DNA from 2 places in the Microbulbifer sp. CAU 1566 genome. Region 1 is predicted to be linked to the other one. Evidence: predicted binding sites of a transcription regulator. Region 1 holds the regulator's gene; the other holds the start of a gene.
The links. The regulator FNR, encoded in region 1, switches genes on or off when oxygen is low (the NO sensors DNR and NnrR bind a similar motif). The targets are predictions, from matches to a motif close to TTGATNNNNATCAA.

Region 1 (15,947 bases):
AACCTGCCGGGCATACTTGACGGCTTCGGTATTCAGGCGAGCTATACCATGCTGGACTCCGAGCAGGAAGTGCCGGTATACGACGATTTGAGTGGTGCTTTGGTGGGCATGGAAGAAACCCCGATTTTCGGTGTTTCCGACTCCTCCTACAGCGTGGTGTTTGCCTACGACAAGAACGACCTGGATATGCGTCTTTCCTACGTATGGCGTGACGACTTCCTGGCTAACTACGAAGCGCGTATTTTCGCCAACCCCCTGGGTGTCTATCGCCAGGCGGAAGTCAGCATGGACTTCCAGGCGAGCTACGACGTGAGCGACAACCTGGTCGTCACCTTCGATGCCACCAACCTGACCGATGAAGAGTATCGTAGCTACTACGAAAACGCCGATGTGTATAACCTGGGCAATGCGATCTTCAGCCGTACCTTTGCGCTGGGCGCCCGCTACTCATTCTGATCTCCGCGGAAACTTCCGCAACCTTCCTTTAGGCAGCCCTCGGGCTGCCTTTTTTGTTTCCCCGTGCTAACTGGCAATACCTCGACTGATTTTGCGAAAAAGTCGGATAGCAGAGCTTTTTGCGGTGCTATTGGATGATTTTGGCGATAAATATTGAAAAAGGTCTGTTGCCGCTAAAAATGTAAGTTTTATGTAAGGTCATTATTTCCAGGGTTTTAATTGTTAGGAGGATATTTTCATTTTTGCGCTTTATTAGGCTGTATATCCCAGTGCACCCTTTTGGGCCTGTGTAAACGGGAGCTGGTGCGTCGCTCCAAAAATCAGACGTTCGTACTGAATGGCGCGGTTTTCCCCTGATCAACTGCTTGTTTTGTTGGACTTTTGTCGAACAAAGTTTTGCCGCAAGTGCACAAAAAGAGACTTGGTTAATTATTGTCAGGTTGGACATGAAATGCCGTCATGGGCATTTTTATTGGTGGGCCTGTAAGTTACTGAAAGGCAGCTTTTCAGGCGCCTTAATCAACAGATAACAAAACTGATTCAGTAGAGATCCAACAAAAAAGAGAGGGGGCCAAATGACCAGGTCTAATTTCTGCGGGGCAGAGCCTACTCAGGCAAAGTCCAAGTTTGTTCGTTCCGCGTTGAGCATCGCGCTGGGCATGTGCGTTGCCGGCGGGGTATACGCTCAGAGCACCACGGGTTCTATCTCCGGTAATGCGCCTGCTGGCGCCACCGTAGTGATCAAAAACAACAGCGGTTTCAGCCGTACCATTACTGTCGATGCCTCCGGCCGCTACAACGTCGGCTCTCTGCCGGTGGGCACCTACGTGGTTACCGCGGAGCAAGACGGTGAGACTGTTGGCTCGCGCAGCATTCCTGTGCGCCTCGGCGGTAGCTCCGATGTTTCCTTCGGTGGCGACGATGCCCTGATGGAAAACGTTACCGTGATCGGTGGCGAAAACATGCCGGCGATCGACGTCAGCTCCACCGACACCCGCGTAGTACTGACGGCCGAGCAGCTCGAGCGTCTGCCCATGGGGCGTTCCGCTGAGAACATCGCCCTGTTGGCGCCCGGTGTAAACGCCGGTGCCAGCGGCTACTTCGGTAACATGGTGTCCTTCGGTGGTGCCGGTGTTTCTGAAAACGCCTATTACATCAACGGTTTCCTTGCCAGTGATCCCCTGTCCAACCTCGGTGGTTTCAGCCTGCCTTACGCCTCTGTGGCCCAGCAGGAAACTTATACCGGTGGTTACGGTGCCAAATACGGCCGTTCTTCCGGTGGTGTAATCAACCAGGTGGGTGCCCGTGGTAGCAATGACCTGCACTTCGGCAGCCAGGTGATCATCACACCCAAGGGCCTGAAGTCCAGCAAGCCGGATACCTACTTCCAGAATATGGAACTGCCGGAAGGCTACGAATACACCCACCCGGAACTGGCCGGCACCAAACGTGAAGAGGGCAGTGAAGACTTCTCCTGGGGTGAAACCTACACCGGTTACGTCAGTGGCGCGCTGATTCAGGATAAGCTGTTCGGTTTCGTTTCCTTCGAAACTGAAATGAAGGAAGCGCAAAATTCTCCGTACGCCGACGGGACCCCTCGTGTAACCGACTGGGACAACGAGAACAACAAGGTCTACGCGAAGCTGGACTGGTACATTACCGAAGACCATCTGCTCGAATACACCTACATGGGTGAAGAGAACACCGAAGAGGGCAGCTTCAACGAGTGGGATTTCGATACCGCGACCCGCGGCCCGGCTTTGGACTCCGCTCCCAATTCCATCAGCAACCGCAGTGAGTTCTCCATCCTGAACTACACCGGCTACCTGACCGATAGCCTGACCCTGAGTGCGACCTATGGCCACGGCAGCTTCTCTTATAAAGACGAGCTGGGCGGTGATACCCTGTTCCCGTACATCTCCGGTTACCTGAACCAGGATCCGTCGATTGTCGGTGATAACCCCATCGCTAACCGCGCCGGCGGTTACCAGGGCCGTAATGCCCACGACTACACCGACGGTGTGCGCGTGAACCTGGAGTGGGTAGTGGGCGACCACACCCTGACCTTGGGTGTGGACAACATGGAGTTTGAGTCTGAGAACGAAGGTGTCTCTCAGGTAACTGATGTGTGGATCTACGGCCGTGCCGAGCCGGGCTCCGACCTGAACGCCGCACTGGGTGTGGGTGCTCCGGGTGGCGACGGCTACTACGTGCAGAGCTACATCTACCAGGATGCCACCAGCATGAAGCTGGAGCAGGATTCCTACTACCTGGAAGACCGCTGGCAGGTAACGCCTGATGTGCTGCTGTCCATGGGCCTGCGTAACGACAAGTTCACCAACTACAACCTGGACGGCGACGCCTATCTTGAGTCTGACGACCAGTGGGCACCGCGCCTGGGCGCTGCCTGGGATGTGTTCGGTGATTCTTCGTTCAAAGTCTACGCCAACGCCGGTCGCTACTATCTGGCGATGCCGAACAACGTTGCGATTCGCGGTGCCTCTGCGGCGACTTATACCCGCGAGTACTTCACTTACACCGGAATTGATGAGAACGGTGCACCTACCGGCCTGACCGCGCTCGGCCCGGGCCCGGTATCCGCCAATGGTGAGTACGGCCAGGCGGTTGACCCGGATACTTTTGCCCCCTCTGACCTGGAAAACATGTACCAGGACGAGTACATCATCGGCTTTGAAAAAAGCCTGGGTGAAGACTGGACCTACGGTGGTAAGTTCACCTTCCGTGACCTGAAGTCCGGTATCGACGACGTGTGTGACCCCGACCGTATGGTTGCCAAGCTCGAGTCCATGGGTGTGGATCCCGATAACCTGGCGATGGAATACTGCTACATGTTCAACCCGGGCGGTACCAATACCTTCAGCATCGCGAATCTCGATGGCGAAGGCCGCACCCAAGTGACCATGAGCGCCGACGACTGGGGTATGCCTGACCTGAAGCGTGAGTACTCCGCGATTGACCTGTTCATCGAGCGTCCGTTCGACGGCAAGTGGGAAGCGCGTGTGGACTACACCTACAGCAAGCTGCAGGGCAACACCGAAGGCCAGGTTAAGTCCGAGTTCGGTCAGGACAACATCTCCAAGACCCAGGACTGGGACGTGGCAGAACTGATGCAGTTCTCTGATGGCTACCTGGCGAACGACCGCCGTCACCAGCTGAAGATTCGCGGTAGCTACGCCGTTACCGAGGAACTGCTGCTGAGCGCCAATGCCCGTATCATGTCCGGTATGCCGGTCAGCTGCCTGGGCTTCTACAACCCGGATGGTACTGTCGACGAAGCGTCTGACGCCGGTGACCCCGTTGGCTACGGCGCCAGCTACCACACCTGCTTCGGTGAAGTGGCAACCCCGGGTGACGAACGTACCCCCTGGACTCGCACGCTGGATATGGGTCTGACCTATACCCCGGCATTTATGGATCAGAAGCTGCGTTTGAGCATGAACGTGTTCAACCTGCTGAATGAAACCAAAGCGACCCAAATGGATGTGACTTCGGAAGACGACCCCTACACGGTCAGCAATACCTACAACACGGCCCTGGGTTACCAGACTCCGCGTTACGTGATGCTGACAGCGTCTTACGATTTCTGATAACCATAAATCCTCTCAATAGTAACGGCCCCTTCGGGGGCCGTTTCAGAATGCACATCCTTTATTTGCCGGCCAAGTGTCGGCTTTTTTCTCCACTGTTCTGGGTTGAGCGCTGGGTCTGATGTCGTCGCAACGATGCACAGGAGCCCCGGTTGGATGCACCCGGAAACAGATTTTTGAAAGAAAGTTGTAAGTATTTCGTGATCTGGTTCAAATTGGTCCCGTATGGGTAGTTTTATTTCAGATTGATTAAGTCATTTTGTATTTCTTGTGAAATTTAGGATGACTTTGCGTTGTATGTCTCGACTGGATCGTTTGGCGTTACAGCCTGGTTGTTCGGTGAAGTCGCGCAAGAGACAATTTGTAACTTATTGTTTTTATGGATATTTTTTTGTTTTCCGGGCGGGTGCTGACGGTATTGGGACTGTCAGCTAAGCCCGTTTCGGGGGCAAATACGAGAAAGTCGCTTAAAGGGGGAAATTGAGGTAACGCAGAGCCCGTCCGTTTAGAGATATGTGTTGGGCATATGGCCGCTGGGGGCGGCCATATACGACTAACTCTAAAAAAACGATGACCAAAGGGGGTCTCTATAATGAGTTCTACTCGCAATCTGCGTCACAACCTCGCTCGCAGCGCCCTGGCGCTGGCTATTGGTGCCGCCACTATTGTTGGCGCTCCTTCCGTACTGGCTGACGACACCACCGGTACCATCCGTGGTTCCGTTATTGGTGCCGAGTCCAGCTCTGTCATCAAGCTGACCGATACCGCGCGCGGTGTTACCAAAGAAGTCAGCGCTTCTGCAGACGGCAGCTTCCGTTTTGGCAGCCTGACTCCGGGTAAGTACCAGCTGCAGGTTTTTGAGAACGGTGAACTGATCGACACCCAAGACGCGGTAGTTGGTCTCGGTGGTACCACCACTATCTACCTGGGCGACAGCACTGGTGTAGAAGAAGTTCTGGTTACCGGTGAGCGTATTGCCCAGGTTGATGTGGGTATCGCGGAATCCGGCATGGTAATTTCTGCTGAAGAGCTGAACGAACTGCCGGTGGCCCGTGACCTGACCTCCGTTACCATGCTGGCTCCGAGTGTTTCCAAAGGCGACCGTACCTTCGGTGATAACGCGAGTTTTGCGGGCGCTTCCGTTTCTGAGAACGTGAGCTATATCAACGGCCTGAACACCACTAATTTCCGCGACGGTCTGGGTTTCTCCAAAGTACCGTTCGAGTTCTACGACAACATTCAGGTTAAAACCGGCGGATATTCAGCCAAGTTCGGTCGTTCTACCGGTGGTGTAATGAACGCCACTACCAAGAGCGGTACCAACGAATTCAAATTCGGCTCCAGCTTCTACTACGATGAGCAGCTGGAAACCTCCCCGAATACCTATTCCGCGGTTAACGATAAAGACAGCCTGGATAACACCGAGGCGAATGTTTACGCGTCTGGTGCCATCATTCCGGATCGTCTGTTCTTCTACGGGCTGTATAGCAGCAACGTAGAGAACGAGGAATACTACGGTATGACTAGCGGCCGTGGTTATAAGGCAGAGACCGATGGTGATTTCTGGGGCCTCAAGCTTGACGGCTATATCACTGAAGATCACCGCGTGGAATTCACTGCTTTCAGTGATGAACGCGAGACAGTAGAAGCTGCGTACGCGTACGATGCAGAGACTAATACCACTGGTGACTTCCTGGGTAATACTACTTACTCGCGCGGTGGTACCAACTGGATTGCTACTTATGTCGGTAACCTGACCGACACCATGACGTTGTCCGTATCCTATGGTGAAAACGAAGCGGACCGCAGCAACGTTCCTGATAATTCCGATTCACCGTGGGTTTACTGGGATCAGGGTGGCCTGCAGGCGATCGGTGACTGGGTAGATACCAGCGTTTCCGAAGGCGTCGATAACCGCAAAATGACTCGTATCGATTTCTCCTGGGATCTGAACGATCATTTCATCGAGGTCGGTCTGGATAACGAATCCAACAGCCTTTCTGAAAATACTTACTACTCTGGTGGCATGTACTGGCGTCTGTACCCGGACCTGAATCTGGCGCGTCAGCGGATTTACCAGAACCAGGGTAACTTCGAAACCGAGTCCGATGCATTCTATATCCAGGATACTTGGGATATCACTGATACCCTGACCCTGCAGGCTGGTCTGCGCAACGAAACCTTCACCAATAAAAATGTTGCCGGTGATGCGTTTATCGAAGTTGATGACCAGTGGGCGCCCCGCCTGTCTGTAGTTTGGGATCCGACTGGTGCTGGTAACCAGAAAGTGTTTGCCAACTGGGGTACCTACTACCTTCCTATCGCTACTAACACCAACATTCGTATGGCTGGCCAAGAGCTCTACACCTACGAGTTCTTCGAATGGGATGGCGAGTGTCTGAATGCGGATGCCACACCGTGTAATCTGGGTGCCTCTGAAGGTCTGGGTTACTACGCTGACGGTACTATTCCTGATACCCGCAGCCTGGTAGATACTAATATCGAGCCGATGTATCAGTCCGAGTTCATCCTGGGCTATGAAATCGCGACCGAGCAGGGGTACATCCTGGGTGCCAAAGGTATCTACCGCAACCTGGAAACCTCCATCGAAGACGTGGCGATCGATGCTGCAGTAATCGATTACTACAACTCCACCGGCTCCTGGGATGCGTCCAAAGTAGGCGGTGCTTCGGTTGAAGACGTATTTGGTGGTTTCCATCAGTACGTACTGACCAACCCGGGCAACGAAATGCGTATCTTCATTCCGGAGATGGGCGAATTTGTTGACCTGAGCGCTGGCCAGCTGGGATACCCGGAAGCCCAACGCCAGTACGGCGCGGTTGAGCTTACCTTTGCCCGTCCATTCGATGGCAAATGGTCTCTGGATGCGTCCTATACCTGGGGCCACAGCTGGGGTAACAACGAAGGTGGCGTACGCTCCGATAATGGCCAGACCGACTCCGGTCTGACTACCAACTTCGACCAGCCGGGACTGCTGGATGGTGGTTACGGTGATCTGCCGAACGACCGTCGCCACACAGTGAAGGCATTCGGTACTTACGCCTTTGATATGGGCCTGCGTATGGGCGCCAACTTCATGTGGCAGACCGGTCGTCCGCAGAACTGTTTCGGTATGCACCCGACTGATGGGTTTGCGCAGGCGTATGGTTCTGAGTCCTTCTACTGTCAGGGAGAGTTCGCTAAGCGTGCTAGCCAGGGTCGTACAGATACCTACTGGAATCTTGATCTGAATGCACAGTACCCGATCGAAATGGCAAACGGTCAGAAGCTGCTGCTGTCCATGGATATCTTCAACATCTTTGACAATGACACCGTCTTGGAGACTCAGGAGGTTGGCGACCAGGATGGCACTACTGCGCCGAACGAGTTCTATGGTATGCCGGTCTACTACCAAGAGCCGCGCAGCATCCGCTTCGGCGTTCGCTACGACTTCAACTGATCTGATCGGTTGATATAAAAAATTGCCAATTGCGCAGCTGTTTGGTTGTGCAATTGGCAAACCTCTCTTACTTTAGCCAGCCTCTCTGAGGCTGGCTTTTTTATTGCCCATCAGAAAGATAGAAAAAAGCCCGCAAAATGCGGGCTTTTTACATTAAGTCGCTGAAAAAAATCAGGTCTTCAGCTTCTTGTACTGCATCCGGTGCGGCGTGGCATTCTCACCATTGCGTTCCACAAAGTCCTCGTGGTACTCAGTGTAGTTGCCCTCAAAGAACACCACGTTACTGTCACCTTCGTAGGCCAGGATGTGGGTCGCCACACGGTCGAGGAACCAGCGATCGTGCGAGATCACCATGGCGCAACCGGGGAAACTCAGCAGGGCTTCTTCCAGGGCGCGCAGGGTTTCGATATCTAGGTCGTTGGACGGCTCATCCAGCAGCAGTACGTTGGCACCCTGCTTCAGGGTGTAGGCCAGGTGCAGGCGGCCGCGTTCACCACCAGAAAGCTCGCCCACGCGTTTCTGCTGATCACTGCCCTTGAAGTTGAAACGGCCGATGTAGTTGCGCGAGCCCACTTCGTAGTTGTTGATCTTGAGAATGTCCTGACCGTCGGAAACGGCTTCCCACACGGTCTTGTTGTCGTCCAGGTTTTCGCGGCTCTGGTCGACGCTGGCGATCTGTACGGTTTCACCGATTTTGATCTCACCGGAATCCGGCTTCTCGGTGCCGTTGATCATGCGGAACAGGGTGGATTTACCGGCGCCGTTACCACCGACGATACCGACGATGGCACCCTTGGGTACACGGAACGACAGGTTGTCGATCAGCACGCGATCGCCGAAGGCCTTGCTCACATTCACCAGCTCGATCACGTTGTCGCCTAGGCGCTCACCCGGCGGAATGTAAATCTCGTTGGTCTCGTTGCGAGCCTGGAATTCCTGGGACTGCATTTCTTCCAGGCGGGACAGACGGGCTTTGTTTTTGGACTGGCGGCCTTTGGGGTTCTGACGGGCCCACTCCAGTTCTTTCTGCATGGCCTTGGCGCGGGCCTGCTCGCCTTTCTGTTCCTGCTCCAGACGCTTCTCTTTCTGTTCCAGCCAGGTGGTGTAGTTACCTTCCCAGGGAATACCGTAGCCGCGGTCCAGTTCCAGAATCCAGCCGGCGACGTTGTCGAGGAAGTAGCGGTCGTGGGTGATAGCCACCACGGTGCCGTCGAAGTCGTGCAGGAAGCGTTCGAGCCAGAATACGGATTCCGCATCCAGGTGGTTGGTCGGTTCGTCCAGCAGCAGCATGTCGGGGCGGGAAAGCAGCAGGCGGCACAGGGCTACACGGCGCTTTTCACCACCGGACAGGTTGTTTACGTCCGCATCCCAGGGCGGCAGGCGCAGAGCATCGGCGGCTACTTCCAGACGGTGCTCCATATTGTGCGCATCCCAGGCCTGGATGATGTCTTCAAACTTCTGCTGTTTCTTGGCCAGCGCATCGAAGTCGGCATCCGGCTCGGCGTATTCGGCGTAGACCTGGTCGAGGCCGGCGAGGGCATCAATGGCCTCGCGCATGCCGTCTTCGACGTTGCCGCGCACGGTCTTGGCGGGATCCAGCTGCGGTTCCTGGGGCAGGTAGCCCACGTTGATACCCGGCATGGCGCGGGCTTCACCGTTATAGTCCTGATCCACACCGGCCATGATGCGCAGCAGAGTGGATTTACCGGCACCGTTCAGACCCAGCACGCCAATTTTGGCGCCAGGGAAGAAGGACAGGGAAATATCTTTCAAAATTTCGCGTTTAGGCGGAACAACCTTGCCCACGCGGTTCATTGTATAGACGTATTCAGCCATTAGAGCTCGATTCCAGTCGGTCAGAATTTGGGCGCAAGTTAGCAGTTTGTTGGAAAACTTCAACCTGCACTTTCTTCGGGCCTTGGGGCTGGGCCCTGTTGTGGTAATTGGGTCGTTCGGTAGCAGCGCCTTTGCATCGAAGTGTCGAGGGCTCACCAAGCTCTAGCGATATAAGACTACGAAGTGCATCACTTCAATGCGAAGGTGGAGTGGCGGGTAAAGGTTTTCAAAAGCGTCGGCGACAGGGAAGTCGCCGACGCAGCGTACAGGGATGTATTCACAGCGGTTTTGAAAACCTTTACCCGGTGCTCCGCCGCCACAGGGCCTGCTTAAAAACGGACCACAAACCTGTCCGATACAATAACCAGTTGGGTGGCGTGATAGGGCAGGTAATGCCACCACCAACCCATCTATGTTTAACTTGGCCCCAAATAAACAGCCGGGAACCAGTATGACCCAGGATTTACCCGTAATCGTTGAGCGCCAGGGCCCCGTTGGCAAATTGACGCTTAATCTGCCCAAAGCCCTCAATGCCCTCAACCTCGACATGATCGACCTGATGGCCGCACAGCTGGAACAGTGGCAGCAGGACGACAGTGTCGCCTGTATCTGGATAGAGGGCGCTGGTGACAAAGCCCTGTGTGCCGGTGGCGACGTGGTAGCGCTGCACCGGGAATCCGGCAGCTACGAAGACGAAGGCGCCAGTGAGTTTGTGGAAGCGTTTTTTTCCCGCGAATACCACCTCGACTACCAGATCCACACCTACCCAAAACCCATCATCGTCTGGGGCAACGGTATCGTCATGGGCGGCGGTATCGGTATCATGAATGGCGCCAGCCACCGCGTGGTCACCGAAACCACGCGTATGGCCATGCCCGAAATCACCATCGGTCTCTTTCCCGATGTGGGCGGCAGCTGGTTTCTGAACCGTATGCCCGGTCGCATTGGCCTGTTCCTCGGCCTGACCGGTGCCCAGTTTAACGGTGCCGATGCCATCTATACCGGTATGGCGGATCGCCTGGTTGCCTCCGGGAGCAAGGATGCGGTCTTTGGCGCCCTCGTAGAGGCCGGGTTCAATAGCGACCCGGAACACAATCGCGCGCTGGTAAGCCGCCTGCTCAAGGCCTCTGAAATGCCCGCCGACCAGCAGCCGGATTCCAATGTGCGCGCCCACTACGATGTGATCCAGCAGCTCACCGAAGGCGCCACCCTGCCGGAGGTCTATCAACAGATTGTTGCATACGCCGGTGATGATGAGTGGCTGCAACGGGCTGCCAAAACCCTCAGGGCTGGCTGTCCGTTAACCGCATGGGTCGTCTGGGAGCAGCTGAAGCGCGGCAAACATCTGTCGCTGCAGGAGGTGCTGGAAATGGAAAAAATACTGGCGGTGAATATGTGCGCTAATGGTCAGGTAAAGGAGGGGGTGCGTGCACTGCTGATCGATAAAGATCGCAATCCGCAGTGGCAACCGGCAATCCTGGCAGAGGTCACAGCGGAACAGGTGGAGGCCTGTTTTACTGCACCCTGATTGAGCGACGGTCGGGGTTATCTAACCGGAAGTAAAAATAATGGAAAGTAACAATAAAAAAGTAACAATAAAAATGAGAGGGAAAAAACATGCAGTCAATCAAAAAGATCGCGTTTATCGGCCTCGGTAATATGGGCGGCCCCATGGCCGCAAACCTGGTGAAAAAGGGTTTTGCAGTAACGGCCTTTGACCTGTCGGTACCGATGCTCGAAAGCGCAGTGTCCAATGGTTGCCTGCGCGGCGAAAGCGCGGAAGCGGCGAGTGACGGCGCCGACGCGGTGGTTTCCATGCTGCCCAGTGGTGAAGCGGTGCGTGCGCTGTATCTCGGGGCGCAGGGTTTATTGCAGGGGATGGATCGGGAAACCCTGCTCATTGACTGCTCCACCATTGCCGCAAACGACGCCCGCCAGGTGATCGCCGCAGCGGCTGAGCGCGGTATCGACGCGCTGGATGCCCCAGTCTCCGGTGGCACCGCCGCCGCCGCGGCAGGGACTCTGTCGTTTATGTGCGGTGGTGACGACCAAACCCTGGAGAGGGCGCGTCCGGTGCTGGAGGCCATGGGCGCAAATATTTTTCATGCCGGCCCCGCCGGCAGCGGCCAGGTCGCCAAAATCTGCAACAACATGCTGCTGGCCATTCATATGATCGGCACCGCGGAGGCTTTGCAGCTGGGGGTGGATAGCGGGCTGGACCCGCAGGTGCTGTCGCAGATTATGAGCGCCAGCTCCGGCGGCAACTGGTCACTGGAAAAGTACAATCCCTACCCGGGGGTAATGGAAAATGTGCCGGCCTCACGGGACTACCAGGGTGGTTTCTCCGTGGCCCTGATGCTGAAAGATCTGGGGCTCGCCATGGATACCGCCGCTGGCAGTGCATCCTCGACACCGCTGGGTGCGCTGGCGAAAAACCTCTACCAGCTGCACGGTGGCGATGACCTCAATAGGTCGCTGGATTTTTCCAGTATCCAGAATCTGTTCCGGCGCCCTGTCGGAAACTGAATGCCGCGACCAACCTGCCGGCGCTTGATCTAAATCAAGCGCCGGTAATCCGTGGCCCGGTAACTTTGCGCGATCCCATAGTTTCCCGCTCATTCAGCACCGGATCACAGGTTACGCGTAAATGGCCTCAAATCGCTTGGACAGCGCCCCTTCTCGCAGCAGCGATACTCCTTGTATCCGCGGTTCCTCTGGTTCCTTGGCCTCGGGAACCGCTTCCGAAGATCTTTCTCCTGAACTGCTGGCGCGTTACGCGGGCCCATGTCCTCGCTACACGTCGTATCCCACCGCCGACCGGTTTACGCCGCTGCATGCCGATCGTGAGGCGCGCGTGGCCAACGGAAGTGGCAAGCCCTGGGAAGCATTGCGAGACGTGAGCTCCCTGTCGCTCTATGTGCATATCCCATTCTGCCGTTCCCTCTGTTACTTCTGTGCCTGCAACAAGGTGATTACCCAGCAGTATGGTCTGGCTTCCAGCTACCTGGAGCGTGTACTTGCTGAGGCGCAGTGGTATCGGGAGCGCGTCGCACGAGTGCTTGTGACTCAATTGCACCTCGGTGGTGGTACGCCCACCTATCTGAACGACGGTGATCTGACGCGGCTGGTGAGGGGGCTCGGGGAAGTGTTTGACCTTCGCCCCGGAGAGGACGTGGAATACAGTGTGGAAGCGGATCCGCGGGTGCTGGAACTGGAAACCCTGGATACGCTACAAACACTCGGTTTCAATCGCCTGAGTATGGGCATCCAGGATTTCAATCCGGAGGTGCAAAGGGCGATCAACCGAATCTGCACGCCGCAGCAGGTCCGCACTCTGACTGATGCCGCGCGGGCGCGGGGCTTTGGCTCCATTTCCTATGACCTGATCTACGGTCTGCCCGGGCAGGACGTGCAAAGCCTGGAGCGCACCATCGATAAGGTGATTGAGTTGGCACCGGATCGTATTGCTTTGTATCACTACGCGCATCTGCCACACCGATTCAAGGCGCAACGCCTGATCGACTCCGACCTGATTCCGTCACCGCAGGCAAAAATCGATATGCAGCTTGCCGCGACACAGCGGCTGACAAATGCAGGTTACCGGTTTCTCGGTATGGACCATTTTTCCCGCCCGGAAGACCCCCTTGCCGCGGCCGCCGACGATGGGCGCCTCGCACGCAATTTCCAGGGCTATACATTGATGCCCGCTGACGCGCTGATCGGCCTTGGTGCCTCGGCCATCAGCTACAGCCGCGATGGCTATTGGCAGAACCACCACGGCCAGAAGGAGTATGCGACGGCCATTGCCGAGCGCGGCGAGGCCATCTGCCGGGGCTGGTCGCTCGATGATGACGACCGCGCGCGGCAGTGGCTGATCATGGAGTTGATGTGTCATCTCCGGGTGGAAAAGCGCGCGCTGGAGCTGCGCACAAACACGCCGTTCCGGCAGTATTTTGCCGCGGATCTGGCCCGCTTACGCCCTCTGATTGCGGACGGGCTGATACGGGAATCAGCGCAAGACCTGGTGGTCACTGAGCGCGGTCGCTGGTTCCTGCGCAATATTGCCGCCGCTTTTGACCGGCACTTGCACACCGGGGAATCCGCAGCTCAGTACTCCCGTGTGCTTTAATCGGTTGCTGGAGATATAATTCCAGAATGGACGGGGCGGGGAAGCGCCCCTGAATTGGGAATTTCTTTCGAAAGCTGCCGCGAAAGAATGGGCGAAAGATCGATCGAAAAACTTATCGACGAACAGTTCATCGACGAAATAGTCATCGAATAGTGGAAGTGGAAATGACGATGCCGAAATCCTCACCAGTGGTCAATTGCGGAAACTGCTCTGTCAGAAGGTTGTGTCTGCCGGTGGGATTGAGTGAGGAAGATATCCAGCGCCTGGAGCAGGTCTCGCGCAAGAAAAAAATCCTCAAAGCCGGCGACACCCTGTTTCGCGCCGGTGATCCCTTTTCCAATCTCTATGCCATTCGCTCGGGCAGCTTCAAGTCTGCGGTGATTGGCGCCGACGGTGACACCCAGGTGACCCATTTTGCATTACCCGGTGAATTGCTGGGGCTGGATGCGTACAGCAGTGGTTCCCACCCTGGTTATGCGGAAGCGCTGGAAGAAAGCAGTGTGTGTGTACTGCCATTCACTCAGCTGGAAAATCTGGCGCAGCAGGTGCCCGCACTGCAAAAGCAGATTTACAACATATTTTCCGAAGAACTGAAGCAGGACAACGACGTGTTGCTACTGCTTGGCAAGCGCTCCGCGGAGAGCCGTCTTGCAGCACTCCTGATCAATATCTCCAGCCGCTATGCGCGACGTGGCTACTCCGCCAGTGAATTCAAGCTTTCCATGCAGCGTATGGATATCGCGAACTACCTGGGGTTGACCGCAGAAACCGTCAGCCGCCTTATGTCGCGCTTTCAAAAACAGGGCCTTATTCTGGCGCAGGGCAGGGCAATCAAGATTCTGGATCTAATTGCCCTTAGTGAGCTTGCTGGCACCCACTGCAGTTACGAGAACGGATAGAATACCGGCCATTTTATTGGCTGCAATCAGTAGGCAACCGCCAGTTCTTGCCCTGCAAGATCCTGATAGATGGCTTCGTATAGCTGCTTCACGCCCTGGTGAAAATGTCCGCTTTGTCGGTTCGCCAGGGTGGCGGTTACTTTATTCCAGTCGTTGTCTGTCAGATATTGATTGACCAGCGGCAGCAAAATTTCATTTTCTTTCTTCATGTGTTCGCGCTGCAGGGAAATATAGTTCTGTGCGGTGCTGAACAGTCGTTCCCGTTCCACAGCGGCATCGTTGGCTACTGCGTAAAACAGCTGGTTCATTGTGCGGGTGGCTTCGGCAATCGCGCTGTGTTCCGCGGTGATCCTCGCAACCACATCGCGGATTTCCACAGGCTTGCTGAGCAATTGTTCGAACACCAAATCTTCCACCGGGTGGTGCCACTGGTCGGGATAGACAGAAAAGTAATCCAGTGCCTCCAGGATCATGCTCAAGGTTGCGGGATCCCGATCTTGTTTTCCCAGTTCGTGGAGCAAATGTTCAAACACATCCAGTAGGTTTTGCATGTGTTTGTGGTCATTGCAGAGCTGTCGGTAGATATTATTCATCTCTCGCCTCTTCATTTTTCGCTTCCATGACGGTTAGTGACAATCGACAACTTCATTGTTGTCTGCTGTCAGAGGGAGAGCTTGATCTGAATCAAGCCGCGACAATATCGTGTCGCGGCTTGCGTCGACAGCGCAAAGCGAGTGCTATCGAAGGGAGGTGAGGAAAGGTGAAGCCTGGGGGCCTCAGTGACGTTAGAAGTAATAATCCTGCAGATCGATCTGTTCCCAGTCGTACACCAGCTTCGGGCCATCCGCGGTTACCAGGCTGACCTTGTCGGCCACCAGGCACTCGGACCAGTCGACCTTATTCATATCCACGATTTCCGCGCCGCCTTGTACCTGCACAATGGAGTCCTTCCATACCTGCTGGCAATTGTTTGGAACTTCACCCTTGATCAACAATTGCTGGCCCAGGTAGTTCTGGTAACGCAGCTGGGGCATGCGGTTCAGGTGGTAGCGCTCTTCCTCTGCCTGCAGGAAGAACTTGCCGTTTTCCTCGATCAGGGTGCCGCTGACGGTGAGCGTTTGTTGCGGCGGATTGGCGGCACAGGCGGAAAGGAACAGCAGGGGAAGCAGTAAGCTCTTTTTTGACGACATCATTATTACTCTTTGGTTATTTGTTACCAAAATAGCAAGTGAGGGTTGCAGAAGCGTTTCAGTTTGGTTGCAGCGGTACCGCGGGCAGGAAAAAACTGTCAGAACAGCAATCGGGAAGCGGAGGGGAGAAGGCATTATAAAGTCCGGCGCCACACAGGGCGCCGGTGTGCAGTGAACACCCGGAGTGTTCAGGCTGCGTCGCTGTTCTTTTCCTTGTGGCCGTCTTTCAGGTGCAAGGCGACCTGTTTTTCCAGGCCTTCCAGCGCGTACGCCTGGCCAAAGCCTTTGACGTAGCGCCCGGCGCTGGGCTTCAGTTCAAACAGGTGGAAATCTTCCAGGCCTTTCAGGTGATCCATAACCGGGCCAAAC
Region 2 (15,947 bases), on a different contig from region 1:
GCCCGCGAAGATCCGCCTCGGCCAATTTGATTGGGCGGGTATTACCGTTCGAATCGGTACCCATTTGCCAAAGTGAGAGCCGGTAGCGACAAGCCGGCAGGGTTGGAATGGATATCACCCCATAGCGGAGCCCCGATACCCGCTGCCCCAATGTAACCGGGATATCACGGCAGATGGACTCGTGCGCGGGCAGGTCGCCACCATTACCGAGTAGCGGCTCACAGCGCAGCCAAAGCCTCTCGGGTAACGATTCAACAAATGCTCCCAGCCACACCTGCGCGCGACGCGCACCATCGAATCCGTGTGGTACAAGCATAAAATCGCTGTCACAAACCGCGCCCGGCGCCACCGGTTTACTGAGCCCGGTGCTCGTCCTGTGTGTTTCGTCTGCGCCAAATTGCCGCGTCGCTGCCGATGTATCCATACCCCACCCCTATTCCCAAAAACTATCCCAAAAACTATCCCAAAAACTAACCCAAAAACTAACCCAAAAACGGCCGAAAATAGTTCAGCCACAGTCATTTTTATTGAGTCCCACCTGACGGGCGCGGCGAATATGGTCGCAGAATCTGACTCGACGTCAACATTGGCACTACACTGGGCGACCTCGAGTCTCTACCATGCAAAACTAAAAGTCCGGCAGTGTCAGGCAAAATCGTGTAATCGTGATATCGCGGCATGTAAGCAAACCCTGAAAGCAAACCCTGTTAGCAAACAAGGAATATCGTATTGAAGACTTTTCTCGCCGTGATCCTGCTCGCGGTTCTGGTTTGGGTAGTGCCTATTTTGTGGCAACGCTGGCGACGGCAGTATTTGCGCAGCCGCCAGCTGACCGCGGAACAGTACTCCATCCTTAAATCCCGGCTGGCGCTCTATTCCTATCTGCCTAAGGAGCAGCAACAGGTGCTGGCACAGAACATCAGCCTGTTTCTGCGGGATAAGGAGTTTGTCGGCTGCAATGGGCAGGTCATTACCGAAGAGATCCGGGTGGTAATTGCCGCTCACGCCTGCCTGCTGCTGTTACAACGGGTCAACAATTGCTATCCCGACCTGCAAACGGTGCTGGTCTACCCCGATGCCTATGTCGCGCAGGAAACCCGCCACCAGGGGCATGTGCAATCCACGCACCTGAGCGCCCGTGCGGGCGAGGCCCATTACCGCGGTCCGGTGGTACTTTCCTGGGACGACCTTCGACAGGGGCTTGCCCATCCCGAGCAGGGGCACAATGTGGCGATTCACGAATTTGCGCACAAGCTGGATGAAGAGGACGGCTATGTGGACGGACGACCACCATTTGAAAACAGTGCGGATGGGAAGAATTGGGCTCCGGTGATGCGGGAGGCATTTGCGGAGTTGCGGCAGAGGATTCACGCCCTGCATGGTGAAACAGCGAGTTCACCAGCTACAGACGCGCTGTCAGTAGAGAAGCCCTCGGTTCTGGATACCTACGGTGCCCAGTCCCCGGCAGAGTTTTTTGCGGTGGCGACGGAGGCCTATTTTGTTATTCCAACGGCGATGGAAGCGGCTCACCCGGTACTGTATCGGGAGATGCAAAAATTTTACCGAACAGATCCTGCCGCACTGCTGCGTGGAAGTCGTCCGGGCGGTTGATGTCGCAATTGATCGCGGGGTCCGCCACTTCAACATCGATGACCGCATCGCTGTAGATACGCAGCACCTTTTCCACCCCGGTTCTGCGCAGGCGCGAGAGCGCTGACAGGAAACGCCGCCCTATGGCGATCGGGTAACCGCGGGTTCCGGCACAGACGGGCACACAGATGCGATCTTCTTCCGCGGACTGCAGTAGGGTCACCAGTGTTTCAGGTTCGACAAAAGGCATATCCCCCAGGCAGACCAGCACCGCTTTGGGATTGGCCCCCTGTCGCTGCATCTGTTCCACGGACGATGCCAGGCTGGCGCCAATTCCTACCGGCCAGACCGGTGCGTGCAGAACTTGTACGGGAAAATTGCTAAGACCGTTGCCGATGACCGGATCACGGGCGCGCAATACTACTTGGACCTGGGTATCTTCAAGACTGGACGCGGCTTCCAGGGCGGTCTGGAGTGTGCGCAGCAACATGGGTTCGCCCTGGATACTGGCCAGGCGTTTATCGCTGCCAAATCGATGAGAGTAACCGGCGGCCAGAATCACAATTGAATATTCCATTTCGATTGCTCCCATCATTTTTAATAGTGTTCAGTTTTTATAGTCGGTCAATAATCCTTCTTCCACTGCAATTCGACACTTCCGCCGCCGCTTTCGTTGTTCTCAGACGATTTGATATCCAGGCGCAAATTTTTACGTAACTCTATCTGCATCTCCGCCTGCCAGGGGTTCAGAGGGTCTGTACTACGCTGCAGCTCCAGGTAGATACGGCTGGTGATGTATTTCCCCAGGCTGAGAGAATATTGGTCTCCTTCATCGGTGGCCTCAGACTCAAAGTCCAGAGTATCCAGCCCGACCAGGTCACGGGTGCTGGCCAGCGGATCAAACCCGGTATTGCCGGTTTGCAGGGTGCGTACCACGCTGACCAGGCGCACCGCCTGTAACGGGGAAATATCCGTCAGGGATTTGCCGAACAACAGCTGGGCGAAAATTTCATCCTGGGCGGCGGCGGGGTTGGAACTGAACTCGATTTTTGGGTCGTCGGTCGTGCCGGAAATCTCCGCGGTAATCTCCCCCTCGGCATAGGTGTGCACCCCCTTCACGTAGATGGCCGCTACGTTGTTCTCGAACTGCACCTGCCCGTCCTGCAGGTCGAACTTTTTACCCAACAGGTCGAATTTGCCACGCACGATGGTCAGGGTTCCGGAGGCCTGGGGATCGGCTGCGGTGCCGGCAATCTCCACCTTGCCCTTGAGCTCTGAATCGAGCCCGAGCCCGCGCACGTAAGATTGCTGATCCAGTACGACTTCCAGCGCCAGGCGAATATGTTCCATCAATGGCGGTCCCATATCCCGCTCACCGCTGTCCATCTCCACCTCTATCACGTCGATTTCCGGCACGCTGCTACCGATAAAATGCTCGACCTGTACCGCCAGTGGTCGCAGGTTGAGCGAGCCGGCAAGCAGGGCGTCGTCGGTGGTACCAGTAAGACGAATTTCACCGCTGAAGGCTCCCTTGGCGCCAGGCATATTCAACAGGTGCGCCTTCTTCGCGGTAAGAGAAAAGTTCAGGCTGGGCGGCTGCGGCGCGTTGAAGGTAACCGCGCCTTCAAGGTCCACCCGCCCGCGATCACTATCCCTGGCACTCGCTTCCACGATACGCCAGGCATCTGGCGTCAATTCCCCCACAAACACCACTTTGCGCAAACGGGTGTTACTGGGGCGGTGCTCGTAGTAACCCTCTTGCAACTGGATCTTGCCGCGGGCGTTGGGTGCGACACTGGTGCCATCGGCTCGCAGATTGAAATCCAGGCGCCCGCGCATGGTGTGAATTTCCGGGTCGAAGAATGCACCCAGCGCCGCCAGATCCGCGGTGCCGGTCGCATCCAGATCCACCGGCATCGGCGGCAGCTCCTCCCCTTCTGGTTTTTCCCGGAATAGCTGCTCCAGAATGGGGGCGATCGCCAAAGTTGCCCGGGCATCCGCCGCACTGCGGCTACCGTGGCTGGCATCCAGATTGGCCTCCAAACTGCCAGCGCGGGTTTGCCACTCGAGCAACAACGTCAGCGGAGATTGCACCAGTGCATCGTCGCGCAGCGCCGGGGCCCGGCCCAGAACTTTCAGCTCCCCGGCCAGGTCAGGTTCCCGGGGCGTTCCCTTGGCGGTCGCCCACAGACTGAGCTCGCCACTGTCACTGATATCGGCGTTGATCCACTCCTCAAAGTCCGCCAGTACCGCTTGCGCCCGCACCTCCAGATCCAGCGCCTGTTCACTCAGGCTGCCGTCGGCGGTCAGCTGGTTGCGGTTGGCCCACAACAGTTTGACTTCCGACAGCATCACTTGCGCACTGCCGTAACTCACGTCGCCCTGCACGTGCCAGGGTTCGCCGCGGAATTCGCCGCTACCCAGGATATTGGCACTGGCTTGCGGCGATTTGAACGGGCCGGAGAATTGGCCGTCGATACTGATTTCCCCCATCAGCGACGGTGGCAGTGACACCCCGGCAAGTGTTGCCATGCGGATGGGAATATTGCGCGCGGCGATACTGCCATTGGCGCGCTGTGCCTTTGGTTCAACCACACCATTCAGTTCCAACCAGGCGTTGCCGCGCTCGCGGGCCTGCTCGGCGTCGAGCGCCAGGGCTCCGGTTCCAGCCACGCGTTCGCGGGACTGCGCCAGCGGGTAATCCTGGCCGGGATCAACGACTTCATCGGGAACCAGTGAGCGGTCCCCCTCTGGCGCCGCCTCGGCTGCGGCTGCGGTACCGGTGTACAGATCCAGCCGCAGGCGATCGAAAGTCAGTTGTTCGGCGTTTCCGGCGGCGCCACCACGCAGGCGATAGCGGTACTCGCGGTAGCGACCGTCCGAAGACAGGCGCGCGGACATTTTCGGGTTATCCCACGGCCCCTTGACCGAAACCACCGCATCCAGATCTACCGTGGTGCCGGGATCCACCGGTACACCGAACTGCTCCGGCTCGAATCCCCGCGCGGCGACATCCAGTTGAAACTGCAGGGCTTTGCCCTCGATATTGATTTCGCCGCTACCACCAACTCTCAGGTTCTCCCCCTCGAGCAGCAGATGGCTGATGGCAAACCTCTTCAGGTCACCCGCAGCCTGCCCTTCGAGCCGGGTTTCCAGTTCCTGGTATTGCACATCACTGGCCAGCTGTACGGTCAGCTTCGGATTAGCCCAGGGGCCAGCCGCAGTAACCTGCAACCGCTCAATGGTGCCATCCAGCTCTGCGGGTATCTCCACTTCCCGGGTTTCTTCCAGGGCGGCGAGTATTTTTCGGATTTCCGCCAGCGACAGCTGTTCCACAAGCCCTTTGAGGTCAATGGACTCACCACCGATATCCACACTGCCGCTGACATCCAGCTGTGTGTCGGCCAGTTTCAAACGCGCGGTGCGGATATGAATATCATCGGCGAGCGTTTCCACTTCCCCGGTAAGGTGAAGTGGTTGCTGCTGGTAGCTGGACCGCAGTTCCAGGCTACCGTTGGCACTGGGCTGTTTCAGTGGCCCCTGGATATCCAGATCCGCCGACAGCCAACCACCCTGCAGGTAGTCCTGCCAGGGCTGGGAAATGGCGAGCGGCAGTTTATTCAGCTGCAGCTGCAATGCCATTTCCTCGCCATTGATATTGCCGCTGACGGTGTTGCGGCTATCGTCCACCGTCAGCACCAGGTCGTCCGTTGCCACGGACCAGGGAGACAGCACCACATCCGTACGGCCGCTGAGACCGAAGCTATGGTGCACCAGTGGCAGGGTGAATCGCTCAATCGCAAGGTGTAACTGGTTCTCGCCAGTCAGTTTGACCAACAGCTGGCCATCTGCATCCAGGCGCTCGCCTTCAGGTAACTGCAGCATCTTGCCGAGGAAGCCACCGGGCTGCTCATCGGCAGAGAGGGTCAGCCGGTAATTGTCCTGATCCAGCATGCTGCCATCCAGCTGTATGCGCAGCTGCTTGCCCTGCACTTCTGCGACCTTCAGCGACAATTCCGATTCCCGGTCCGGCCAGCGGTAGCTGCCGTGCCCATTGACCGATACCTGAGGAAAGCCGTTCAGTCCCTGGTCGATTACCGTAAGTTGGCCAACAGATAAACGCTCAACCCAAATGGCCGGCATGGTGGCATCGTCGACTTCTTCCGCGGCATCTTCCACTTCTTCTTCGGTTACATGCGCCTGGAGGTATTCCCCCAGCACGGTGTTATCAAACAGCAGCGAATCGGCACTCAGCTCAGGCATATGGATCTGATTGCGCCACAGGCGCTGCAAATCCACATGGACAGTGAGCTTGCGCGCTTCTGCCAGGGGCTGCTCCTTGTAGCGCACCCGCAACAACTCGAAATACCAGCGCCCGAGTTCGGGACTGCGCAGCCCTTCCGCGGTGATGTCCAGATCCGGCAAATAATACCGGGCAATGGAAAGTCCACCGCGGGTCAAGGCCTCGCGGCCGCCCTCGGACCCCAGCAGAAAAATTGCCAGTAACAATGGCAACAGCAGGATTACGGCGTACAGGGCCAGGCGAGGCGCACGGAGCCGGCGCTTGCGAGGCCCGGTATTCGGATGAGAAGGGTTGGCTGGTGACTCACGCTGCATATCAGAACGCCTGCCCCAGGCTCACATAAATCTGATAGGCGCTGTCATTGACGTCTTCGCGCCTTTCCAGCGGGAAACCGATATCGAACCGCACCGGGGCAAAGGAGGTGATATAGCGCACCCCGAAACCTGCCCCCCAGTACAAGTCGTCAAAACTGGGTTGCGGGTCGGCGTAGGCGTTGCCGCCATCCACAAAGAGGACACCGCCCCAGGATTCGGTAAACCGGAAACGTCCCTCAAAAGAAATTTCACTCAAGCCGCGCCCGCCGATGGGGTCCGACAGGGTGGGCGGCTCACCGGCAACCGTCGACGGAATCAGGCGTCGGGGCCCGAGTGCCTGATAAGCATAACCACGCACAGAACCGCCACCGCCGGCGTAATATCGCTCGTCCGCAGGAATTTCCAGGTTGTCTGCACCGCTGATCACACCCGCTTTGATACGCAGCGCCAGGGTCGGGTCGAAACGAACCTCATCGAAGGTATGGTAACCGGTCATTACCAGGGTATTTTTGGTGAACTGGGTGCCACTGCTGCGCAGGTCAAAGTACGGCTTCACTTCCATCGCAACGGTCGCGCCGCGCCGGGCATCCAGCAGGTTGTCGGTGGTATCGATCTTGATGCCGAGGGGAAAGGACAACAGGTTATAGTTTTCACTCTCCTCGCCCTCTTCCTGCACCTTACTGAACTTCAGCTCACTGCCGACACTGAATGTCCGGTGCTTGGTGTGGTGCCGGGAAATGATGCCACCAACGGTCACCGAGTCCGCATCGTAGGCGTCGCGCTCTTCATTGGAGGCTTCCGCTGTGGCGGAAAATTCCTGATCATCGCGGAAGAATCTCGGCACCCGCAGTTCGCCCTTCAGGGACTGCTTGGCCTCGTAAACCCGAGTCTCGACTTCGATTTTTTCGCCACGACCGAGAATATTGCGGTGCTCCCAGCCTGCGGCAATACCGCCGCCATCATCGGAGGTGTAACCGACCCCGAGGCGGATGGTGCGATGCTTGCGTTCGATGACCGTGAAGGTGATATCGACAATACCCGACTCAGGATCCGACACTTCGGCGTTGGCGCCGGCAATCAGGTTGGTGCGCAACAGTCGCAGCTTGGCCGCGTCCAACTTGCTGCGGTTAAAGCAGTCCCCGGGCTGTATTTTCAGTCGCTTGCGCAGAAAGTCTTCATCCACCGTCGACAGGCCCTGCACGTGGACCTGCCCGATGTGCACTTCAGGGCTGTTCGCGACCCGGTATTCCAGCTTGGCCGCCTGCTCGCTGTGAATGACCGTTGCCTGGTAATCCACATCGACATTCAGCAGGCAGGCGTTGTCCGCCAGGTAGCTTTCAATGCGCTTGACGCCCTCGGTGACCTTCTCGGCCTCCAACGGATCTCCGACCTTCAGCCCCACGCCGGGAAAGCCACCTTTCACCCGCGGCGGCATATTCACATCCAGTGCCTTGATGCGATAAACAGGGCCGGGCACCACCCTGTATTCGATCTCGCCATCGGTAACCGACTGACGCACCCGGCCGTCGTAGTAACCGCGAGAACGGAGCAGTTTCTCCAGAGTGCCGCGCTCATAGCGGGCAACATCGAGAGGATCGTCGTAGGACTTCAACACACTGCTGGATTTACGCTGTTCACCGAGCTTGTCCCGCAGCCAATTCTGCAGTTCCTTGTTTTCGGAGACTCGCACTTTGAACTTGGGCAGTTTGTCAAAAAACGGCAGCGCGAAGCCGGATTGCGGCCACAGCAGCACGGGCGCTGCCAGCAATGCGACGATAAGTAAGGAGAAAAATTTTGCTCTGGGAGCGAAACGAGAATCGTGCAAGACCAAAATCCGTTTGCCAATCTTCACTACTGCGATGCTGAACATCGGTGAAAGTTGCCGGGGGAGTGTGAACTTTACCCGTCTTTACACCCAACACTTAAAAACGGTGCTCTGCCCTGCCCACACCGGTGATTTACTGACGAATCACAAGGGCTGCCACCCATTGATCACTAGCGTGGCGGCACCGCCGGGTTACCAGCCCGCTCCATCAGCGGATTGCAGTTCTTGATAATCACCCGGCCTTCCAGCAGGTTGCCCTTGGAATACTCACTGAAGATGCACTCATTCGTCCGCGGATCGTAGTTTTCAACCCAGAGATTGTCGTCCTTCCAGGTAGACCCCAGATGCCTGTGCCCCTCCGGCACCGAGATCCGCATCACACCGCCAAAGCGTTTTACGAACACCTGCTCAAAGTGGAAGTAATAGGCGAGCCAACCCGCGAGAAAGATGATGGCGGCGACAATCGCGCCTTTGCCCAGGCTGCCCAGCCGGCTGCCGGCGAACAGGCATAACACCACCAGCGCAATGACTGCGGCCCAATACAGATATGTAATCATGCTGATCTTCCGTGACGTTATTGGTTAGAAATTATTGGTTTGCGGCCGTCGGTTTAAAACAGGAACTGAGAAATCTTATTACCCACAGGGTAGCGCAGATTGGCTGGCGCGGCATAGCGCATCATTCGTCGCCACCCTTGATCTGGATCAAGGGTCCCAGGGCGCGCCACTTTACACTGAGCTCAGTGAAAGACAACCGGAAATGACAAACCCTCGGGACCCGCTCAGGTGCCCGCTGCAGACAAAGCCCGGAGGCAACCATGGATGCAATGATCGACCTTTTCACCAGTTTTTCTGGCCTGCTCAGCCTCGGCATCATTGGCTTTGTATGCCTGATGGGCGGTTACTTTACCCGAATGGCGTTGCGCAAAATGGATGAAGAGCAGGCTCGACTGAGCCAGTAGATATAAACCAGTAGATAGCAGGAGGTCGATTGAACCCCTGCAATAGACCGCGGAGAACGGACGGCTAACAAAAGCGACTAGTCAGGGGAAGCGGATAAAAGGCCGGGCGATCACTCGCTCCGGCCTTCAGCATGTCAGCCCCCAGGATCGATGAATGGTTACCTGTGGGGCTTTAATTAGGGCTTCAATACAGCACCCTCTATGCAGCGCCGACAATGCAGCGCCGTCACAAAGTCACTCGCCGGACAGCTCCGGCAGGTTTTCGAACAACGTCAGCGCCTCTGGATTGGCCAGGGCCTCCTGATTCTTCACCGGCTTGCCGTGCACCACATTGCGCACCGCCAACTCGACAATCTTACCGCTGATAGTACGCGGAATATCCCGTACCTGGATCACTTTGGCGGGAACATGACGCGGCGTGGTATTGGCGCGAATTGTGGTGCGAATCTTCTGGATCAGTTCGTCGTCAAGTGTCACGCCCTCACGCAGCACCACAAACAACACCACCCGGACGTCATCCCGCCAATCCTGCCCGATACAGATACTGTCCAGCACTTCCTCGACCTTCTCCACCTGGCGATAGATTTCCGCAGTGCCGATACGCACACCGCCCGGGTTCAGTACGGCGTCGGAACGGCCATAGATGATCACCCCGCCGTGCTCTGTGATTTCCGCGTAATCGCCGTGGGCCCAGACACCGGGCCAACTGTCGAAATAAGCCCCTTGGTATTTACTGCCGTCGGGATCATTCCAGAAGCCGATCGGCATACACGGGAAGGAACTGGCACAGACCAGCTCACCTTTTTCCTCTTGCACCGGCTTGCCGTCATCATTCCACACTTCCACCGCCATTCCCAAGCCGCGGCACTGCAACTCTCCGGGATATACCGGTAACGCAGGGTTACCCAGGGCAAAGCAGGAAATGATATCCGTGCCTCCAGAAATGGACGACAGACAGACATCGGCCTTCACATCCCGGTACACATAGCGGAAACCTTCATGGGCCAGAGGGGAGCCGGTGGACAACACCGCGCGCAGACGGTTGAGCTTATGGCTTTCCCGCGGTTTGCAGCCCGCTTTTTCCAGCGCGGCAATGTATTTAGCACTGGTGCCAAAAACACTGATTTCCTCTTCGTCCGCCATATCCCATAGGCACTGGGCCGCCGGATAAAACGGTGAGCCATCGTAAAGCACCAGGGTGGCACCACAGGCGAGACCACTCACCAACCAGTTCCACATCATCCAGCCACAGGTGGTGAAGTAAAACAGGGTATCGTCGCGGGAAATATCCGTATGCAGGCGGTGCTCTTTCAGGTGTTGCAACAGGGTGCCGCCAACACCATGCACGATGCACTTGGGCACGCCAGTGGTGCCGGAGGAGTACATGATATAGAGGGGGTGATTGAATTCCGTTTGCTCAAAGGTGAGCGCCCGCTCCGGTGCCGCGCCCACAAACGCGTCCAGCGTGACTGCGCGATCCAGCCCGGCAATATCGTCCGCAGTCTGCTCAGCACTCCGCGCAACGGGCACCACTACCAGTTGGGATATGGAACTGATCTGTTCCACGATCTGCTGCAGTCGCGGCAGCGAATCGATGGTCTTGCCGTTGTAAAAGTAGCCCTCGCAGGCAAACAGCACTTTCGGCTCCACCTGCCCAAAGCGGTCCAGCACACCATTGATGCCAAAGTCCGGAGAGCAGGAAGTCCACACGGCGCCAAGGCTGGCGGTTGCCAGCATGGCCACCACGGTATCCATGACATTGGGCATAAAGCCCGCAACCCGGTCACCTTTACCCACGCCGGCACCAGCCAGCGCCGAAGCCAACTGCTCGGTTTTTGCAAACAGCTCAGCGTAACTGAGCTGTCGACGACGACCATTTTCCAGCCGCTCCACCAAGGCGATCTTGTCGTCGCGATAGCGCAGCAGGTTTTCCGCAAAGTTCAGGCGCGCATCGGGAAACCATTCGGCGCCCGGCATCACATCCTTACCCAGCACGCGCTCGCCGCGCTCACTGGCAATCACTTCTCCGAAATCCCACAGCTGCCCCCAGAAGGCCTCCCGGTTTTCAACAGACCACTGATACAGCGCCGGATAGTCCGCCAGCGTCTGCTGGTGATTCTCATTGACCAGACGGCGGAACTGATCCACCTGAGTAGCGGCGATCGCTTCGGGGCTGGGTTGCCACAGGGGCTGCGCGGGATTGCTCATGGATGCTGACTCTCTCTGCTGAAGGCACCGTCTGTAACTCTTTACCAGAACTCTCTACGAGCGGTGCTTTGCCATTTATTTTGGATACTAGCCATTATTGGCCTTAACGCACTGCGAACAATCATGCCTTGGTCTAACACTTAAGACTATTTTAAACTTATTAACCAATGTTAAATTTTACTTAACATTCATCAAGAGCCAGCCCCCACACATGAGCACCACCGTCAAGCAGCTGCGCGCCTTTGTGGCGGTCGCCAGAACCCAGAGTCTGGCGGAGGCCAGTGCCCAGCTGCACGTCTCCCAGCCCGCCATCTCCATTGCTGTCCGCAGCCTGGAAGAGTCTCTCGGGGGCGCCCTGTTCAGTCGCGACGGCCGCCAGCTGGTGCTGACGCCGGAGGGCGCGCAGTTTGTGGACCGCGCACAACAGCTACTCCACAACTGGGACAACACCCTGGATGCCGTGCAGCAGCGCTTCCAGCTGCAACAGGGACAGCTTTCTCTCGCCGCCATCCCCGCCTTCGCCATGAATCAGCTCCCCGATTTACTGCGTGAATTTCACCGGCAGCACCCCGCCATCAATATCGTGCTGGAAGACATTGTGATGGAACGGGTAGTAAATGCAGTACAGGAGGGGCGCGCGGAATTGGGGTTCAGCTTTCGGCCAGATGATCTCGGCAACCTGGTATTTCACCCTATCGCCACAGACCGTTTTGTTGCGGTGCTTCCGGCCGGGCACAAACAGGGTAAACGCAAGGAAGTGCGTTGGCAGGAATTGGGGGCAGAACCGTTTATCGCCATGAACCGCGGTTCCGCGGTACGGCGCTGGACCGATGCCGCGTTTGCTCAGGCCCTGGACCCGGGGGCCAAACCGCGGCTATTGTGTGAAGCCAATCAGCTCAGCACCATCGGGCGTTTGGTGCAGTCCGGTCTCGGTGTCAGTGCAGTCCCCAGTTTATGCAGGGCACAGATGGAATCTTACGGGCTGATCTGCCGCCCGCTATCAGCGCCCATCGTGGCGCACGAAGTGGGCGTTTTGACCAAAAGTATCGGCGCCCTCTCGACCCCAGCTCAGGCATTCCTGGCGCTGTCCACGGGTAAATCCATCGATAGCGCCGACTAGAACAACCACCACCACGGCAACTGCCGCCACCGGCGCTTAACTCGCTATACGCGCGCGAATTAACCCCCGCAGATTACCCAGTAGATCCCAGGCAGTAATGGCGATCACGATGCCCACCGAAACCTGCCAGGCACCCTGCTCCGGCTGCCAGAAATCGCCACTGCGCCACTCGATGGAGAACGGCGGATAGACCCGCAACAGCATCGCCAGCAGCAATAACCAGTAACTATTCAGCGCCGCGTCGATCAGCAGACGGTTGCGCGTCCAAAAAGGCGCGAACAATTTGACCAGTGATGTAATCACACTCAGGCCAAGGGCAATATTCAGCCAGGGCAACATGGCGCCCAGCGCTGGCGACAACACCAGTGACGACCCACCGTCTGCGCCGGGCAATCGCCACAGGTCGTTCAACCACGCCATCGCCAACAAGGTGACAACAAACTCCACCGCAGAATCAAAGCGCGGAACCCGGTTACCGGTGTTTACAATTCTCGGCAGCGAGCGCGGGTTCCAGCGGGCAAAGACTTTGCGATAACCGAGACCCTCGCCAGCGAGGTAAAACACCAGAGTCACCCAGGCGAAAGCGTGAATCGCCCCTTCGTAGACGCCGGCCAGCCAACCAATGACCGCCTTGAGTAAACTGGGGGTTTCCTGGCCATACAGGGACGCCACCACTCCCACCGCGCTGACCACGGCAAGTATTAGCAGGGTCCATTTCAACACTTGTAAATACAAGGGAAATAGCGGCTCGCTGACCAGGGTGCGCCGAGGTTGATAAGCCGCCGCCACCGCCATCGGATGCCCGCGTTCCTGCAACAGCGCCAAGACTTCCTGCTCGGTAGGTGCACGTCCCAGGCGATCCGCCAGCTCATCGCACTGGTCCTGCAGCCCCGAATACAATTCGCTGCCCACATCCTCCCGCAATCGAGCCGGCAAATAGGTTTTGACGTTTTCCACGTAGCGCTGCAACCAATCCATCAGTCTTTCTCCGCGAGTTGTCCGATTACATCATTCAGGCTTTGCCATTCACTTTGCATTTCCGCGAGGGCGATTTCCCCCCCGGCATCGATCTGATAAAAGCGTCGCTTGCGCCCATCTTCCTGCTGCCACTCACTGCGCAATAGCCCCTGATCTTCCAGCCGCCTCAGCAGTGGATAGAGAGTGCCTTCATCAATTTCCAGTCCCTTTGCAAGCAAACCCTTGCGCAGGGAGTAGCCGTAGTGCGGCTCCCGCAATGCCAACAGCACCGCGAGGGTCAAGGCCCCTCGCCGCACTTCCATTACCAGCCTGTCGAGTTTTTCCGGTGCTTTCGTCATCTACGCCCCAAGCTGATATGCATACTGTGTCACACACAGTATTTACTGTGCAGTACACAGTAGTTATTTGCAAGCCGCCGCGAGCGAAATACGTCAATCTGGCGCAGAAAATAACGGGGGTACGATGGAAGAAATGCGGGAGAGAGCCAGGAGGAAGAGGGTCAGAAGGTAGAGAGTCAGAAGGTAGAGAGTCAGGAGAAAAACAGGGAACAACATAAAACGAAAGCTAAGGGCAAAATAAAACCGGCACGGGGCCGGTTTTATACGCGGTCAGATACGTTATTACTGGGTAGTGGCCCGCAGCATCCAGGCGGTTTTCTCATGGACCCGCATACGGTCCGACACCAGCGCCACCGAGGATTCGTCATCGGCTTCCTGAGCGGCCTTGAGCGCTTCGCGGCAAGTTTTCACTACCGCTTCATGCCCCTGGGTCAGGATACGCACCATTTCCTCAGCAGCCGGAACGTCCTCTACCTCTTTGATGGAGCTCAGCTCAGCAAAGGCTTTGTAGGTACCCGGGGCGACAACATCCAGGGTGCGGATTCGCTCGGCAATATCGTCCACGGCGGTCGCCAGCTCGGTGTACTGCTCTTCAAACATCAGGTGCAGTTCCCGAAACAGTCGCCCGGTCACATTCCAGTGAAAGTTGTGCGTTTGCAAATACAGGGTGTAGGAATCTGCCAACAGCTTCTTCAGACTTTTGGCGACCGTTTCGCGGTCCTTGGCACCAATACCGATATCAATATCGCTCATTCGCAACCTCTTTTTGCTAGGGTTCAGAACTTTTAATGCCGCCTTATCCTACGTTTTCAAGAGCTGCCGTAAAAATATGCTGTGTTTTACGGCATCGATAAAACGGCCACTGATCGTCATGATAAGCTCACGCAGGGCAATTCAAAATTGCCCCTCCATATCCAGCCCATAGCCAAAACCAATCAACTGGCCGCACCTGACAGCTTCCCGAGTGTCGCTAACCAGGTGCCGCTTACCACGTACCACCTATCAAGTACCACCTACCAGCCGCACTCGCGATCCTTGTTCTGCTCCTGCAGGTACACCATCAGGGGCTGGAAATAATCCACGATGGCCGAGGCATCCAGTTCGCGCTGGCCGGTCAGGGCTTCCATGGCATCCGGCCAGGGTTTGCTCGCACCCATCGCCAGCATGTCACGCAGTTTTTTTCCGGCGGCCTGATTCTTGAAGATGGAACAGCGGTGTAGTGGTCCTGTTTCACCGGCTGCGTCACACAGCGCGCGATGGAACTGGAACTGCTGGATACGGGCCAGGAAATAGCGCGCGTACGGGGTATTGCCGGGGATATGGTATTTGGCACCCGGATCGAAGTTGGCCTCGGAACGCTCAACCGGCGCCTGAATTCCCTGGTATTCCTCCCGCAGTTTCCACCAGGCTTTGTTGTAATCCCCCGGCGCTACTTCACCGTTGAATACCTGCCAGCGCCACTTGTCCACCAGCAGGCCAAATGGCAGGAAGGCAATCTTGTCCAGTGCCTGCTGCATCAGGTAACCCAGGTCTTTTTCTTCACCGGGAATTTCATCCATCAGCCCGATTTCCTTCAGGTATTTCGGTGTGATGGAAAGCGCGATGGTATCGCCAACCGCTTCGTGGAAACCGTCATTGGCTCCCTCTTTGTAGAGAAACGGCTGATCGTTGTAGATGCGCTGGTAAAAATTGTGCCCCAACTCGTGATGCACCGTGATCAGGTCTTCACCGGTTTTGTTGATACACATCTTGATGCGGATATCGTCTTTACCATCTAGGTTCCACGCACTGGCATGGCAGACCACATCGCGGTCGCGAGGTTGCACGAACTGCGAACGCTCCCAGAAGGTTTTCGGCAGCGGCTTGAAGCCCAGGGAAGTAAAGAACTTTTCCCCAACCTTCACCATATCCTTCTCACTCATGCCGGAATCCACCACCAGCTGGGTGAGGTCGTAAGGCGCCTCCATATCGTCGTCTTTGACGATATCGTAAATATTGCCCCACTCCTGTGCCCACATATTACCGAGGAGGTGCGCGGGGATTTTGCCCGAAGCCGGCGCCACATCATCACCGTAGTGCTCGTTCAGTTTGGCGCGCACGTGACAGTGCAGCGCTTCATACAGGGGTTTTACCTTGCTCCACTGGTTGTCCATATCCGTAGCAAAGGCATCGGCAGGCATATCGTATTTAGAGCGCCACATTACACTGAGATTGTCATACCCCAGCTCCTTGGCCCCGGCATTGCCGATCTCGACCTGGCGTTCGTACAGTGGCTTCATCGGCGGAGATACCTTGCGCCACCCCACCCAC

Region 2: the regulator FNR is predicted to act here: its motif matches at 8,727-8,740, upstream of M0G74_RS09825 (DUF3149 domain-containing protein).

What each region holds. Positions count from the first base shown of each region.
Region 1 is NZ_JALNMG010000001.1:793,400-809,346, reverse strand. It holds gene M0G74_RS03360 (TonB-dependent receptor) at 1-456, shown strand, start outside; gene M0G74_RS03355 (TonB-dependent receptor) at 1,032-4,064, shown strand; gene M0G74_RS03350 (TonB-dependent receptor) at 4,657-7,524, shown strand; gene ettA (energy-dependent translational throttle protein EttA) at 7,696-9,360, opposite strand; gene M0G74_RS03340 (enoyl-CoA hydratase/isomerase family protein) at 9,812-10,888, shown strand; gene mmsB (3-hydroxyisobutyrate dehydrogenase) at 10,978-11,886, shown strand; gene hemN (oxygen-independent coproporphyrinogen III oxidase) at 12,008-13,489, shown strand; gene fnr (fumarate/nitrate reduction transcriptional regulator Fnr) at 13,654-14,388, shown strand; gene M0G74_RS03320 (hemerythrin domain-containing protein) at 14,415-14,981, opposite strand; gene M0G74_RS03315 (hypothetical protein) at 15,174-15,581, opposite strand; gene M0G74_RS03310 (pyridoxamine 5'-phosphate oxidase family protein) at 15,767-15,947, opposite strand, start outside.
Region 2 is NZ_JALNMG010000003.1:332,200-348,146, forward strand. It holds gene M0G74_RS09795 (hypothetical protein) at 1-316, opposite strand, end outside; gene M0G74_RS09800 (M90 family metallopeptidase) at 730-1,611, shown strand; gene M0G74_RS09805 (nucleotidyltransferase family protein) at 1,502-2,167, opposite strand; gene M0G74_RS09810 (translocation/assembly module TamB) at 2,215-6,207, opposite strand; gene M0G74_RS09815 (BamA/TamA family outer membrane protein) at 6,209-8,032, opposite strand; gene M0G74_RS09820 (hypothetical protein) at 8,203-8,589, opposite strand; gene M0G74_RS09825 (DUF3149 domain-containing protein) at 8,850-8,993, shown strand; gene M0G74_RS09830 (acetoacetate--CoA ligase) at 9,228-11,201, opposite strand; gene M0G74_RS09835 (LysR family transcriptional regulator) at 11,413-12,321, shown strand; gene M0G74_RS09840 (hypothetical protein) at 12,358-13,299, opposite strand; gene M0G74_RS09845 (helix-turn-helix transcriptional regulator) at 13,299-13,637, opposite strand; gene M0G74_RS09850 (Dps family protein) at 13,920-14,390, opposite strand; gene M0G74_RS09855 (M2 family metallopeptidase) at 14,651-15,947, opposite strand, start outside.